DNA from 3 places in the Erwinia psychrophila genome. Region 1 is predicted to be linked to each of the others. Evidence: predicted binding sites of a transcription regulator. Region 1 holds the regulator's gene; each other region holds the start of a gene.

Region 1 (4,810 bases):
CGCTTTCGCCTTAGTGGCGCTGGCAAAAAAAGCGGGCGTCCCTGACGGTGTACTTAATGCTGTTGCAGGCGACACCCAGGCGATCAGCGATGCCATTATGGCCAGTAAAGCCGTCCGGAAAATCTCCTTCACCGGCTCCACCCAGGTGGGCAAGCTGCTGATGCGCAACGCGGCCGACACCATGAAAAAAGTGTCGATGGAGCTGGGCGGCAACGCGCCTTATATTGTCTTTGAGGATGCGGATATCGACGCCGCCGTCAAAGGTGCCATCGCCAATAAATTCCGCAATGCCGGGCAGGTTTGCGTCAGCGTCAACCGCTTCTATATCCACAACAGCGTTTACGACCGCTTTATCAGCCAGCTGGGTGATGAGGTCGCTAAGCTGAAAGTCGGCAACGGCATGGAAGAAGGCGTCGTCGTCGGGCCGCTGATTGAAGCCGCCGCCGTTGAGAAGGTCGAGGAGCATGTAAAGGATGCCGTGGCGAAGGGCGGACGGATAGTGACCGGGGGCGCACGCCACGCGCTGGGCGGCAATTTCTGGCAGCCGACCGTCATTGCCGAGGCCAGCGAAAAGATGCAGCTGGCCAGCGAGGAGACATTCGGACCCGTTGCCGCCTGCTTCCGCTTCGATAGTGAGGAGGAGGTTATCCGTCGGGCCAATGATACCGAGTTCGGGTTAGCGGCCTATTTCTACACGCAAAATTTACAGCGGGTATTCCGCGTGTCGGCCGCGCTGGAAAGCGGCATGATCGGGATTAACGAATGTGCGGTTTCTACCGAGCTGGCCCCTTTTGGCGGGGTGAAAGAGTCCGGCCTTGGCCGCGAAGGCTCGGTGCTTGGCCTGGAAGAGTACCTGGAAGTCAAAGCCCTGCATCTTGGGGGACTGTAACTGAACGGGCGGCCTGCAGGCTGCCCGGCAACTGCCTTGCGGAGCGGCCGGGATGAGAACAGAGCGTTTTGATTTTGATGAAATCGTCGATCAGGCCCATTTTTACCGCCAGTTCAGCGAGCGTTTTGCCCTGGCGGACGGGAAGGTGACCGATTTAGACACGTTATGGGAGACGGTAATGGCGCCGCTGCTACCGCTGCCGCTGGAAATTGAATTTATTCATTTAGGGAGCGGGCAAAGAAGGCGCTACGGAGCGCTGATTCTGCTGTTTGACGAGGCGGAAGAGGAGCTGGAGGGGCAGTTTCGTTTTAACGTCCGTTAAGGAAGAATAAAAAGGGCCCCGGCGAGCGAGGCCAAAAGGTTCGTCATACTGACGAGGAACGATCGGGATAGCTCAGCGATCATGTGCCGGCTATCGTCAGTACGTGTCGGCAAGATACCTGTGCTGGTTTCTTGCCTGCCGGCGTTTCGTGACAGCGGTGACCGGATCGCCAATAAGGTCCCGGCCGCGCCACTGAGGGGGGCTGCCACAGGTTGCTGATATTGGCCCTGCTGATTATCCCGCTTATCAGGCGCGGGCGCGCCAGGGAGAAAGGCGAAAAGCAGCCCTGATGCAGCAACCCTTTTTACTCTTCGTTTATATGCACGTCCAGACCCCGGCGTTTCTGCTCCGAAGCGGGTCGCAGCTCGTATACAAACTTATTTATACAGTTCAGCGGTCGCGTGATAGTTGCCGTTAGTGTAAGCCTCAATAACGCGATAATGGCTGGCGCCTTTTTCATCAGCTTTCTGCGACAGCTGCTGGCGGATATCCGTTGGGGCAGCGTCGATGCCGCTTACGCTGATGGTGCCCAAAGATTGCAGATGCTGGTGGGCAACCTGTTCGTTGGTGACCAGGTCAGCAGCGCTGGCGCCAAAGGTCAGGGCAGCCGTCAGGCTCATTACAGCAATAGCGATAGTGGTTTTCATAGTAATACTCCAGAAGATTGAAGGTAACCGAAAGGGCTATACAACCGTTTTTATTCTTGGGGTTACCCTGTGGTTTGATGCATTAAGTCTTACTGCCGGCTGTCCGGATTATTTATAGAGTTCAGCGGTAGCGTGATAATTACCGTCGCTGTAGGCCTCTACAATGCGGTACGCGGTAGCACCCTGCGCGTCAGCTTTCTGATTCAGCGCGCTATGAATATCCATCGGAGAGCCCGCTACGCCGCTTACGGTAATGGTGCCGATTGGTTGCATGTTCTGTGCCCGCTCTGCATTAACAGAATCGGCGGCAAAAGCGCCAAACGAGAGGGTAGAAAGCAGGCCTAAAGCGGCAACAGTGGTTTTAATGTTCATAAATAGATTCCTCGTCTCAGGTTTTATCGTTTGATTAGTGTGATCTGCGTCACGAAAAGAAGTATAGATCTAATAACGATAAAAATTAATAGTCTGCTAATAATAATTTTATGGGATCTCTCCCGTAAAAGCGCATTTTTAATAACTTTAAGTTATAAAAATTGGCGTTATTTTCACCACTTGTGACTAAATGTTTTTAAAATCATGCGGATATGTGTAATTAACCATTTGTGCCTTTATTTATGGTGTATCACACTGTGTGAGACGGGGTGGCTTTGAGTTATTACTGGTTTTAGGGCTGGAAAGCAGTTTAATGTACTGGAGAGGTGGGGCGACAGTACAAAACAAAAAAGCCGACTTATGTCGGCTTCATATAAGGTTCAGGCGTAGCGGGCCCTCTGTTATATCTTCGGCGGCTTATAGCTCCTGTTCAAAGAGAACCAGAATGGCTTCATGAAGCTGATGAACGGTAAACGAGCGTGCCGGGGCCATAAAAATCGTATCATCGCCCGCAATGGTGCCCAGTATCCCTTCGGATTTGCCTAATGAGTCAAGCAGACGGGCGATTAGCTGTGCAGCGCCGGGGCTGGTGCGTATGACAATCAGCGAATCATTGTGATCTATGTCCAGCACCAGATTCTTAAGCGGGCTGGAGGTCGTCGGAACGCCCAGTTCGGCAGGCAGGCAATAGACCATTTCCATTTTGGCATTGCGGGTGCGCACAGCACCGAACTTGGTCAGCATACGGGAGACTTTGGACTGATTGATATTATCGAAGCCATCCTCCTGCAACGCGGCGACAATCTCGCCCTGGGAGCTGAACTTCTCTTCTTTTAGTAAGGCCTTAAAAGCCTTGATCAAATCGTCTTGTCTGGATGGGTTACGCATAAGTGTCCGCGATAAAAGTCTGCTATTAAGGGGCGACCCCGACGGGGGAATGACATTATTATGCAATTAAATGAATTTTTATGCAAACAGGCTGTTGGGGCTGCTGCGAGCCTCAGCGTCGGGGAACGCAGTCTGGCAAAGATGTCGTGAAAATACAATCCTGCCACCCTCGTCCGCGCCGTGCGGTAAGTGAACGATTTGTTATGAAAATGATGTTGTTCTGATAAGTGTTAAGGGTGTAATGTAACGCCGAATCATCTTGTCTGCATGCTGTTACGAGCGGTCCCTACCCAGGCGTAATGCGGTCAATCTCCTCTGCTTCGCCGGTTTAAACGTTTTAGCGCGCATATCGGGATAAAGGCTGTCGCTTTGACCGCACAGGTCGTCTATGTTCGTATCAGATGGATTCACGGTACTTAATGCTCAAAATAATAAGGAGTTTAGGATGAAAGTCGCAGTTCTCGGCGCAGCTGGCGGTATTGGCCAGGCTCTCGCACTTCTGCTTAAAACCCAGCTTCCGGCAGGTTCAGAACTCTCTCTGTATGATATTGCACCCGTTACGCCAGGCGTTGCGGTAGACCTCAGCCACATCCCTACAGCGGTCTCAATCAAAGGTTTCAGCGGTGAAGATGCCACGCCAGCGCTTAAGGGCGCGGATGTTGTGCTGATCTCCGCCGGTGTGGCCCGCAAGCCGGGTATGGATCGGTCCGATCTGTTCAACGTTAACGCCGGTATCGTGCGTAACCTGATTGAACAGGTCGCCAGTACTTGTCCAAAAGCGCTGATTGGTATCATTACCAATCCGGTCAATACGACCGTAGCCATTGCGGCGGAAGTGCTGAAGAAAGCGGGCGTTTACGACAAAAACAAACTCTTTGGCGTGACCACGCTTGATATCATTCGCTCCAACACCTTTGTGGCCGAGCTGAAAGGTAAAAATCCGGCAGAGCTGAATGTGCCTGTCGTTGGCGGCCACTCGGGCGTAACCATTCTGCCTCTGCTGTCGCAGATCCCGGGCGTCAGCTTCACCGATCAAGAGATAAGCGATCTCACCAAACGTATCCAGAACGCGGGTACGGAAGTGGTGGAAGCCAAGGCGGGTGGCGGTTCAGCCACGCTCTCCATGGGTCAGGCGGCGGCGCGCTTTGGCCTGTCGCTGGTACGTGCTCTGAACGGTGAAAGCGATGTCGTTGAGTGTGCTTATGTGGAAGGGGATGGCGAGCATGCCCGCTTCTTCTCTCAGCCGCTGCTGCTGGGTAAAGAGGGTGTTGCCGAGCGTCGTCCGGTCGGTACGCTCAGCGCATTTGAGCAGCAGTCGCTGGACGGCATGCTGGATACGCTGAAGAAAGATATTACCCTGGGCGAAGAATTCGTTAAGTAACCCCATGCAGGGCCAGCGTCGCTGGCCCTCATTATTGCCGGTCCGTTCTTCCTTTAATTCCCCGGATATTCCAGCACGGTAATCGACAGCGTCATCTTCTTGTCGTTGCGAATGATCGTGACGTCTATCACCGTTCCTGGCCGGATCTCAGCCACCTGATCCATCGTCTCAAGCGCGGAAACAGCGGGCTTGTGGTTCACGCTGGTAATCACATCATTGACCTGTAAACCCGCTTTTGCTGCGGGGCCGCCCTGCGCAACGTTGGTGACGACGATACCCTGAATATGATCGAGGCTAGTGCTCTGCCCGTG
Region 2 (4,810 bases), on a different contig from region 1:
GCGAGGAAGAGAAACGACGCTTTCCTGCCGAGGCCACCACGCTGCACCGCCTGCTCGGGGCGGTGCCGGGCAGCCAGCGGCTACGTTATCACGCGGGCAATCCGCTCCATCTGGATTTGCTGGTGGTGGACGAAGCCTCAATGGTTGATTTGCCGATGATGGCGAATCTGATTGCTGCGCTGCCGCAGCAGGCAAAAGTCATTTTTCTGGGCGACCGCGACCAGCTGGCGTCGGTTGAGGCGGGGGCGATACTGGGCGATATCTGCCGCTGCGCGGAGGCGGGATACAGCAGCATCCGTGCAGCGGAACTGGCGCGTCTTACCGGCTGCGAGGTGATGGCAGGGGAAGGAGAGCATGCGCCGGAGGTGCGCGACAGCCTCTGTCTGCTGCGTAAGAGCTACCGCTTTGACGCCTCTTCGGGCATCGGGCAGCTGGCGCTCTCCGTGAACGCGGGTGATACCCGCCAGGCAGAGAAAGTGTTTAGCGCGGATTTTACCGACATCGCCCGCTTTCCGCTGAGCAGCGGCCCGGAATATCAGCAGCTGCTTGACGCCTGCGTGGAAGGATATGGCGCTTATCTGCAGCTGATCGCCCGTGGCACAGAGCCGCAGGCGGTAATTGAAGCCTTTGGCCGTTTTCAGCTGCTCTGCGCGCTGCGCGAGGGGCCTTTTGGCGTGACGGGCCTGAACGAGCGCATCGAGGCTGCCCTTCATCAGAAAAGGCTGCTGCATCGCGCGCCGGGCCCGGCGGGAAAATGGTATGCCGGACGGCCAGTGATGATTGCCCGTAACGACAGCTCGCTGGGGCTTTTTAACGGCGATATCGGGATTGCGATGCGTGACGAGGAAGCGTCACTGAAGGTCTTTTTCCCCCGGCCCGACGGCACCATTAAGGCCGTTCAGCCCAGCCGGTTGCCGCCGCACGACACGGCGTTTGCCATGACGGTGCATAAATCACAGGGGTCGGAATTTGAGCATACGCTGCTGGTACTCCCGAACCAGTTCACTCCGGTGCTGACGCGGGAACTGGTCTACACCGCGATTACCCGCGCGAAGCAGCGTCTTTCACTCTACGCGGATCGCGGCGTCTTCCACAGCGCGGTGAAAATGCGCACCAGCAGGCGAAGCGGGCTGGTTGAGCGGCTGGGCGAGGGCGCCGTCGCAGCAGGCTAAAGCGGCGCGCCGGCGCCGGCGGAGCGGGATAAAACGGTGCGGGCGGCCGCCCCGGCGGATCGGGGCAGGCGGCGGCTAAACCTGCCGGGCGTGGCGGAGGTCCGCCATCAGCACTTTGGAGCGACGCTGATAGTTATACATCTCCTTTTTGCTTTCCGGCAGCAGCTCAATATCCACCGGCATAAAGCCGCGCTCCTGAAACCAGTGGATGCTGCGGGTTGTCAGCACAAACAGCTTTTTCAGGCCCATCTGGCGGGCCTGCAGCGCGACCCGCTCCAGCAGCTCCTCTCCGCGTGCCGAGCTGCGGTAATCGGGGTGCACGGCCACGCAGGCCATCTCTCCAATCTCCTCTTCGGGGAAGGGATAAAGGGCCGCACAGCCGATGGTCAGATTGTCCCGCTCGATAATGGTGAATTTATCAATTTCCATCTCCAGCTGCTCGCGGGAGCGGCGTACCAGAATCCCCTGCTGCTCCAGCGGGCGGATCAGCTCAAGGATGCCGCCGATATCATTGATGTTGGCGCGGCGAATTTTCTCGGCGCTTTCCATGACGATCTGCGTACCGATACCATCACGTGAAAACAGCTCCTGCAACAGTGCGCCATCCTCCTGGTAGCTAATCAGATGGCTGCGGCGTACGCCGCTACGGCACGCCTTAACGGCGCCGCGCAGGAAGCGTACCGTGCCGGAGAGGTAATCATCTTCATTCTCCAGCTCCTCAATACGCTTCTGCGCTTCGTCCGGAAAGAGTTCAGAAATGACCTTCCCTTCGCTGTCATTGACGCCCTGCTCTGAACAGAAGCCGATCATTTTCTCCGCTTTCAGTTTAATCGCCAGCTGCGTGGCAACTTCTTCTGAAGTGAGGTTGAAGCTTTCGCCGGTCACGGAGACCGCAACCGGACCCAGCAGCACAATCGCGCCGCTGTCGAGCTGGCGATGAATAGCCTCTTCATCAATGCGGCGGATGCGTCCGCTGTGGCAGTAGTCCACGCCGTCATCCACGCCCAGCGGCTGGGCGATAATAAAGTTGCCGCTGACGACATTAATATGCGCGCCCTGTAACGGCGTATTGTTCAGGCTCATAGAGAGGCGGGCGGTAATATCCAGCTGCAGCCGGCCCGCCGCCTGCTTCACCAGCTCAAGCGCCGGCGCATCCGTCACGCGGGTATACTTATGGTAAAGCGGTTCCAGCTGCTGCGTGGCGAGACTGGCATCAATCTGCGGTCTGGCGCCATAGACAACCACCAGCCGGATGCCAAGACTGTGCAACAGGCCAATATCATTGACGATACTGGAGAAGTTCTCATGCTCTATGGCTTCCCCTCCCAGCATGATGACAAAGGTCTTACCACGGTGGGCATTGATATAGGGGACGGTATGACGAAACCCCTGAACCAGCTCGGTACTCCGTTCCTTCACGGCAAACCTCTATGAATTATTATTCGCTAAAACTGTATTTTTATTCTTTTGGCGGTCTTGTGCAAGCGGCAATTGGTTCGATTTTTAACTGGCCCGGACGGCAGGTCCGGACCAACAGGCGACGATGTGGTGCTTTTATGGGTGACACCGCCAGACGGATTAGTTAAAGTTTTTCACCTTGGTAGTCATTTGGCTTTTTTTTATACAGTACAGCAGACTGGAGTGGCATGACCGATTTACAGTCCCCCGGCCGTCGCCGGTGGTTAAAGAGCGCGGGCGCGGTCTGGCTTCTCAGCGTCAGCAAAATTGGCCTGGCCGCCAGCAGCCACATGGTGGCCATTCGCATCTGGCCTTCCTCGACCTATTCCCGCGTCACGCTGGAATCCAGTTCGCCGCTGAAATATAAACAGTTTGCGCTGAGTAACCCGGAACGAGTGGTGGTGGATATCGAAAATATTCACCTTAATCCGGTATTGAAGAAAGTGGGCAACCTGGTTCGCAGTGACGATCCCTATATAAAGAATGCCCGCGTGGGTCAGTTTGATAAAAACACCGTGCGGCTGGTGCTTGAGCTCAAGCAGAACGTCACGCCCAAGGTTTTCACTCTCGATCCCGTGGCGGGCATTAAGAACCGTCTTGTGCTGGATCTTTATCCTGCCAGCGCCAGCAGCAGGCAGTATGAGGACGATCCGCTGCTGGCGCTGCTGGAAGATTACAATAAGGGCAACCTTGAGCAGAACCAGCCGGCTGCCGCGCCGCGACCCGGCAAGGCTGGCAGGGATCGTCCCATCGTAGTTATGCTCGATCCGGGACATGGCGGCGAAGATCCCGGCGCGATCGGCAAACACAAAACCCGCGAAAAGGATATCGTGCTGAAGATCGCGCGCAGGCTGAAAGCGCTAATCGACAAAGAGCCGAATATGCGCGCCTATATGACGCGTAATGAGGATGTTTTTATTCCGCTGAAGGTGAGGGTGGCGAAGGCCCGCAAGCAGCGCGCCGATCTGTTCATTTCTATTCACGCCGACGCCTTTACCAGCCGGTTAGCGCGGGGATCCTCTGTTTTTGCGCTCTCAACCAGTGGTGCGACCAGCACCGCCGCCCGCTATCTCGCCCGCACGCAGAATGAATCCGATCTTATCGGGGGCGTCAGCATGAGCGGAGACCGCTACCTCGATCACACCATGTTCGATATGGTGCAGAGCCTGACCATTAACGACAGCCTCAAATTCGGCAAGGAAGTGCTTTCCCGCATGGGCAGGATCAACCATCTGCATAAAAAGACGGTAGACCAGGCGGGCTTTGCGGTACTTAAAGCGCCGGATATTCCTTCCATTCTGGTCGAAACGGCGTTTATCAGTAATCTGGAAGAAGAGCGTAAGCTGCGCACGGGGAAGTTTCAGCAGCAGGTGGCGAACTCTATTCTGGCGGGTATTAAAGCCTATTTCGCTAACGGCGCGCCGCTGGCACCAAGAAAATAACCGGGGAAGCGGGTGGCAGAGGAGGCCATCCGTTGTGATTCAGGGGGAAACTGGCGAATGCCAGAAACAAAAAAACACCCAGAAGGGTGTTGGTTGCGGGAGCCGGATTTGAACCGACGACCTTCGGGTTATGAGCCCGACGAGCTACCAGGCTGCTCCATCCCGCGTCCGTATAATACACCTGTCGCTTCCGTCACGACAGTTCTTTCTCACTTTTCTTCTCCAGAGGAGAAGTGGTTGCGGGAGCCGGATTTGAACCGACGACCTTCGGGTTATGAGCCCGACGAGCTACCAGGCTGCTCCATCCCGCGTCCGTATACTACACCTGTCGCTTCCGTCACGACAGTTTACTGCTTTTTCTCCAGAGGAGAATTGGTTGCGGGAGCCGGATTTGAACCGACGACCTTCGGGTTATGAGCCCGACGAGCTACCAGGCTGCTCCATCCCGCGTCCGTGGAAGCGCACTATACGCTGGATGGCTTTTGATGCAACCCCCTTTTTCAATAAAGTCAGGAAAATGCGCCTTACTGCTTAATTTATCCTCATCATGTTGAATTATTGCACCGGCATGGCAGAAACTTTTCCGGCAGCACGTTTAAATCTGCTGGGCGCTTTGCTATCTTCGGCCAGGAATTCCGCTTAATAGTAAGAGAGAACAATGAAAGGACGTTGGATAAAGTATGCAGTGACCGGGGCATTTATCGCCCTGCTGGCGGGATGTTCCTCAAAACCGACCGA
Region 3 (4,810 bases), on a different contig from region 1:
GGCACAGCGCATCCGCGCCAACTTTCAGCGCCAGTTCCACCTGCGCTTTCGCGATAATCGGGCGGGCCATTGAGGTTCCCAGCAGATAGGTGCCTTCATACAGAGCGCCGGTTTGCAGTACCGGATACACATAGTCACGGATAAACTCTTCACGCAGGTCAACCACGTGGCACTCAGACGCACCGGACTGAATCGCCTTCTGCTCCACGCCTTCCAGATCGCCACGCTCCTGGCCAATGTCAGCTACAAAAGCCACCACTTCACAGCCACCGTAGTTCTCTTTCAGCCATGGAATAATGGCCGAGGTATCCAGACCACCAGAGTAAGCCAGTACGATTTTTTTGATGCTCTTATCTTGCATTGTCTTTTCCTTGAATACTGTATTAAGCGAGGATCCGGGTGCCTATCGACACGCCGTTAAAAAGGGTTGGCAGCTGGTCAGCATGGCGCCAGCTGGCGATATCTACCGGACGCCCTAAGGTGCGGGCCGCATCCAGCGCCGCGTTCACCTTCACGATCATGCCGTCGGTAATGATGCCCTGGGCGATAAGCTGTTCCGCCTTAGCGGCAGTCATTTCTTCAATGCGCTGCCCTTTACCGTCCAGAATGCCGCTGACGTCCGACAGCAGGATCAGGTCAGCGCCCAGAGTTGAAGCCAGCGCTGTTGCGGCCTGATCGGCGTTTACGTTCATCAGCTTTCCGTCATGGGTAATCCCGATGGAGCTGATCACCGGCAGAAAACCAGCTTCCAGCAGGCTGTTGATCAGTTTTGGATTGCCCGGCGTGGCCTGGCCAACGTGACCAAGCGCCTCATCGAACTGGGCGACATTGACGCTGCCACCGTCACCCAGGCAGAGGCCCACTGCGGCGATCTGGTGTTTGATCGCCCAGGCCAGCAGGGTTTTATTGGCGGTTCCCGCCAGCGCGCCGGTAATGATGTCGATCTGATCGGCCGGGGTCACGCGCAGGCCGTTTTTCTTTTGCACCGGCAGATTAAGTTTCTTCATCAGCTCGTCGACCAGGCAGCCGCCGCCGTGCACGATCAGCAGCGGGCGCTGATGCGTTTCGCGCCAGGTAACCAGCGCGGTAAAAAGTTTTTCCAGCGCTTCTTCGCTGTCCAGCAGCACGCCGCCAAGTTTAATAATCAATGGAGTGGTCATTGTTCGCTCGCTGAGTCAGATAAGGGACTGCGTTTCCGGAAAACCGAAACGAATATTCAGGCACTGTACGGCCTGCGATGAGGCGCCCTTCAGCAGATTATCTTCTGCCGACACCACAATGACATGCTCGCCCTGTACGGCGAAGCCAATGTCGCAGAACGGCAGGCCCACCACGCCTTTGATCGACGGCACGCCTTTTTCGTACAGGCGCACCAGCGGCTTATCGTGGTAGGCATTGTGGAAGGCTTCAGCCACATCGTCATGGGTGACGCCCGCTTTCAGGCGACAGGTCGTGGTAGCCAGAATACCGCGCGGGAAGCTGCCCAGATGCGGCGTAAAAATCACCGGAACGCCCAGATGCGCGGTAATTTCCGGATGATGGCGATGACCAAAGATGCCGTAGGGCTGAAGGCTGACTTCACAGAAGCTGGTCTTGACCGAGGCTTTACGTCCCGCACCGCTCACGCCGCTGGTCGCATTGATTACCGGCCACTGGGCCCCGTTCAGCAGATCCGCTTCCAGCAGGGGTTTCAGCGCCAGCTGCGCCGCCGTGGGGTAGCACCCCGGCACGGCAACAAGCTGCGCCTCTTTAATGCTCTCGTGCTGCCACTCGGCGAGGCCATATACGGCTTTATCGAGCCATTCCTGTTGTTGATGCGTGAAGCCGTAGAAGTCGGTATAGAAGCGGGCATCATTGACCCGGAACGCGCCGGAGAGATCGAAGACAACGCAGCCCGCCGCCAGGAACTGAGGAGCGAGATCGTGACTGACTTCATGGGCGGTCGCCAGAAAAACAACGTCCACTTCCGCGGCAAACTCCGCCACGCTGCTCAGCGGCTGTAGCGGCATATCCAGAATGCCCTTAAGCTGAGGATGAAGCTCAGAGAGTAATTTTCCTGCGTCAGGACTTTGCGCTGAAACCGCTAATGCGGTTATGTTCACCTCTGGGTGACGATTCAGGTAAGTCGCAAGTTCCACGCCAGCATAGCCACTGGCCCCAACAATCAGCGTATTCAACATCAGACTGACCACCCTTATTCGGTCACAAAATTCCGGGTTGCAGCGGATTAGCGCTGTGCTCCCACGCTTCAGGCGTTGGACTTTGGCTCAATTACCGGTTTCCATCCCTACGCCATTAATGTATTTTTATTCACTAATAATGCATGAATATTGATACTATCCTAACGCAAGGACTGTCAACAGTGAAGATAAAATTACCGCCTTTTATCGAGATTTACCGTGAGTTGATCGCCACCCCGTCGATCAGTGCGACCGACGCCGCGCTCGATCAGAGTAATGAAACTTTAATCAATTTGCTGGCGGGCTGGTTCCGCGATTTAGGCTTCAGCGTTGAGGTACAACCGGTGCCGGGAACGCGGCATAAATTCAATATGCTGGCCAAAACGGGCAGCGGCGCGGGCGGCCTGCTGCTGGCCGGTCATACCGACACCGTCCCTTTCGATGATGGTCGCTGGAGCCGCGATCCCTTCACCCTGACCGAGCATGACAACAAGCTCTATGGTCTTGGTACCGCCGATATGAAAGGCTTCTTCGCCTTTATTCTCGATACGCTGTGCGACGTCGATGTCGCGACGCTTAAGAAGCCGCTCTATATTCTGGCAACGGCTGATGAAGAAACGACGATGGCGGGCGCAAAATTTTTCGCTGAAACCACCACCATTCGCCCTGATTGCGCAATTATTGGCGAGCCTACATCACTGAAGCCGGTACGGGCGCATAAGGGCCATCTTTCTCACGCTATCCGCATTCAGGGTCAGTCCGGCCACTCCAGCGATCCCGCGCGAGGCGTGAATGCCATTGAGCTGATGCACGAATCGATCACTGAACTGATGGCGCTGCGTAATACGCTGAAGACACGCTATCGCCATGATGGCTTTGCTATTCCTTATCCAACCATGAACTTCGGGCATATTATCGGTGGCGATGCGCCCAACCGTATCTGCGCCTGTTGTGAGCTGCACATGGATATCCGCCCTCTGCCAGGCCTGACGCTGAGCGAACTGGAGGGGCTGCTGAACGAAGCGCTGGCACCGGTCAGCGAGCGCTGGCCGGGCCGGCTGACGGTGGGAGAACTGCATCCGCCGATCCCGGGTTATGAATGTCCCCGTGAGCATCAGCTGGTACAAGTGGTAGAAAAACTGCTGGGAACGGAAACAGAAGTAGTGAATTACTGTACCGAAGCGCCGTTTATTCAGGAACTTTGCCCGACGCTGGTTCTGGGTCCGGGCTCAATCAACCAGGCGCACCAGCCGGATGAATACATTGATACGGCGTTTATCCAGCCCACGCGCGATTTGATCGCTCAGGTTGTACACCATTTCTGCTATGAGGAAACCGCGCCTGGAAGCTGATGGCTGATTCAGCGCCGCCGGGGGATTTAACTGTAAAAACAGATTATTCCCCCGGCTTTATTCCGAGTTTCCTGATAAGAATAACTTATCACGCTTCGCTGTAATTAAATTTCATAATTTCCCGACATTTAACGACATTACGCCGGGAATTGAAGTCATTTGACGAATGGTAACGAACGTGGCTAGATAAAAGACAAGGTTATGCCGGCGACGGTGAAATAAAGCGACAAAACAAGAAGGGTTTCAGGGGTCATATGAACGAACAATATTCCGCAATGCGAAGTAATGTCAGTATGCTCGGCAAACTGCTCGGGGATACAATCAAGGATGCGCTTGGAGAGAACATCCTGGATCGGGTAGAAACCATCCGTAAGCTCTCAAAGTCGTCACGTGCGGGAAATGACGCCCACCGTAAAGAATTGCTCTCAACGCTGCAAAATCTCTCTAATGATGAGCTGTTGCCCGTAGCCCGCGCCTTTAGCCAGTTTTTGAATCTGACTAACGTTGCCGAGCAGTACCACACGATTTCACCAAAAGGGGACGTAGCCAAGCACCCGGAAATTCTGACCAACGTGTTTGACCGCCTGAAACAGCAGCCCGATTTGAGCGAAGCCGCCATTCGCAGTGCTGTTGAATCTTTGTCGCTGGAGCTGGTGCTGACCGCTCACCCAACTGAAATAACCCGCCGTACCCTGATCCACAAACTGGTAGAAGTGAACAGCTGCCTGAAGCAGCTCGATCATAACGATCTGTCAGATTATGACCGCGCGCAGATTATGCGCCGCCTGCGCCAGCTGGTTGCGCAAGCCTGGCATACCGACGAAATCCGCAAATATCGTCCTTCTCCCGTCGACGAAGCCAAATGGGGCTTCGCGGTGGTTGAAAACAGCCTGTGGGAAGGCGTGCCCAGCTTCCTGCGTGAGCTGAACCAGCAGGTTGAAGCCTCTTTCGGCGTCAAACTTCCGGTCGATTTTGTGCCCGTCCAGTTTACCTCCTGGATGGGTGGCGACCGGGACGGCAACCCGAACGTCACCGCAGACGTTACCCGCCACGTCCTGCAGCTGAGCCGCTGGAAGGCGACCGATCTCTTTCTGCGTGACATTGCCGTGCTGGTGTCCGAGCTGTCGATGTCTGAATGTACCCCGGAAGTTCGCGAACTGTGCGGCAACCCTGAAGCGCTGGAGCCCTACCGTGAGATTATGAAAAATCTGCGCGGTCAGCTGTTAAGCACTCAGGCTTACCTGGAGCGCAAACTGAAAGGCGAGCGTCTGCCGCGCC

The links. The regulator ArgR, encoded in region 1, controls arginine synthesis, uptake and breakdown. The targets are predictions, from matches to a motif close to ANTGAATAAAAATACANT.
Region 2: a site for ArgR is predicted at 2,623-2,640, ahead of argA (amino-acid N-acetyltransferase). Genes of this name have one in related genera too.
Region 3: a site for ArgR is predicted at 2,298-2,315, ahead of argC (N-acetyl-gamma-glutamyl-phosphate reductase). Genes of this name have one in related genera too.

What each region holds. Positions count from the first base shown of each region.
Region 1 covers NZ_JBCHVB010000005.1:266,435-271,244, reverse strand. The annotation lists gene AAH446_RS14350 (NAD-dependent succinate-semialdehyde dehydrogenase) at 1-889, shown strand, start outside; gene AAH446_RS14345 (barstar family protein) at 942-1,211, shown strand; gene yhcN (peroxide/acid stress response protein YhcN) at 1,589-1,858, opposite strand; gene yhcN (peroxide/acid stress response protein YhcN) at 1,967-2,230, opposite strand; gene argR (transcriptional regulator ArgR) at 2,648-3,118, opposite strand; gene mdh (malate dehydrogenase) at 3,564-4,499, shown strand; gene degS (outer membrane-stress sensor serine endopeptidase DegS) at 4,553-4,810, opposite strand, start outside.
Region 2 covers NZ_JBCHVB010000007.1:149,306-154,115, reverse strand. The annotation lists gene recD (exodeoxyribonuclease V subunit alpha) at 1-1,172, shown strand, start outside; gene argA (amino-acid N-acetyltransferase) at 1,248-2,591, opposite strand; gene amiC (N-acetylmuramoyl-L-alanine amidase AmiC) at 2,819-4,072, shown strand; tRNA gene AAH446_RS16530 (tRNA-Met) at 4,163-4,239, opposite strand; tRNA gene AAH446_RS16525 (tRNA-Met) at 4,307-4,383, opposite strand; tRNA gene AAH446_RS16520 (tRNA-Met) at 4,446-4,522, opposite strand; gene mltA (murein transglycosylase A) at 4,731-4,810, shown strand, end outside.
Region 3 covers NZ_JBCHVB010000009.1:113,268-118,077, reverse strand. The annotation lists gene AAH446_RS18360 (argininosuccinate synthase) at 1-361, opposite strand, end outside; gene argB (acetylglutamate kinase) at 384-1,160, opposite strand; gene argC (N-acetyl-gamma-glutamyl-phosphate reductase) at 1,176-2,180, opposite strand; gene argE (acetylornithine deacetylase) at 2,363-3,532, shown strand; gene ppc (phosphoenolpyruvate carboxylase) at 3,787-4,810, shown strand, end outside.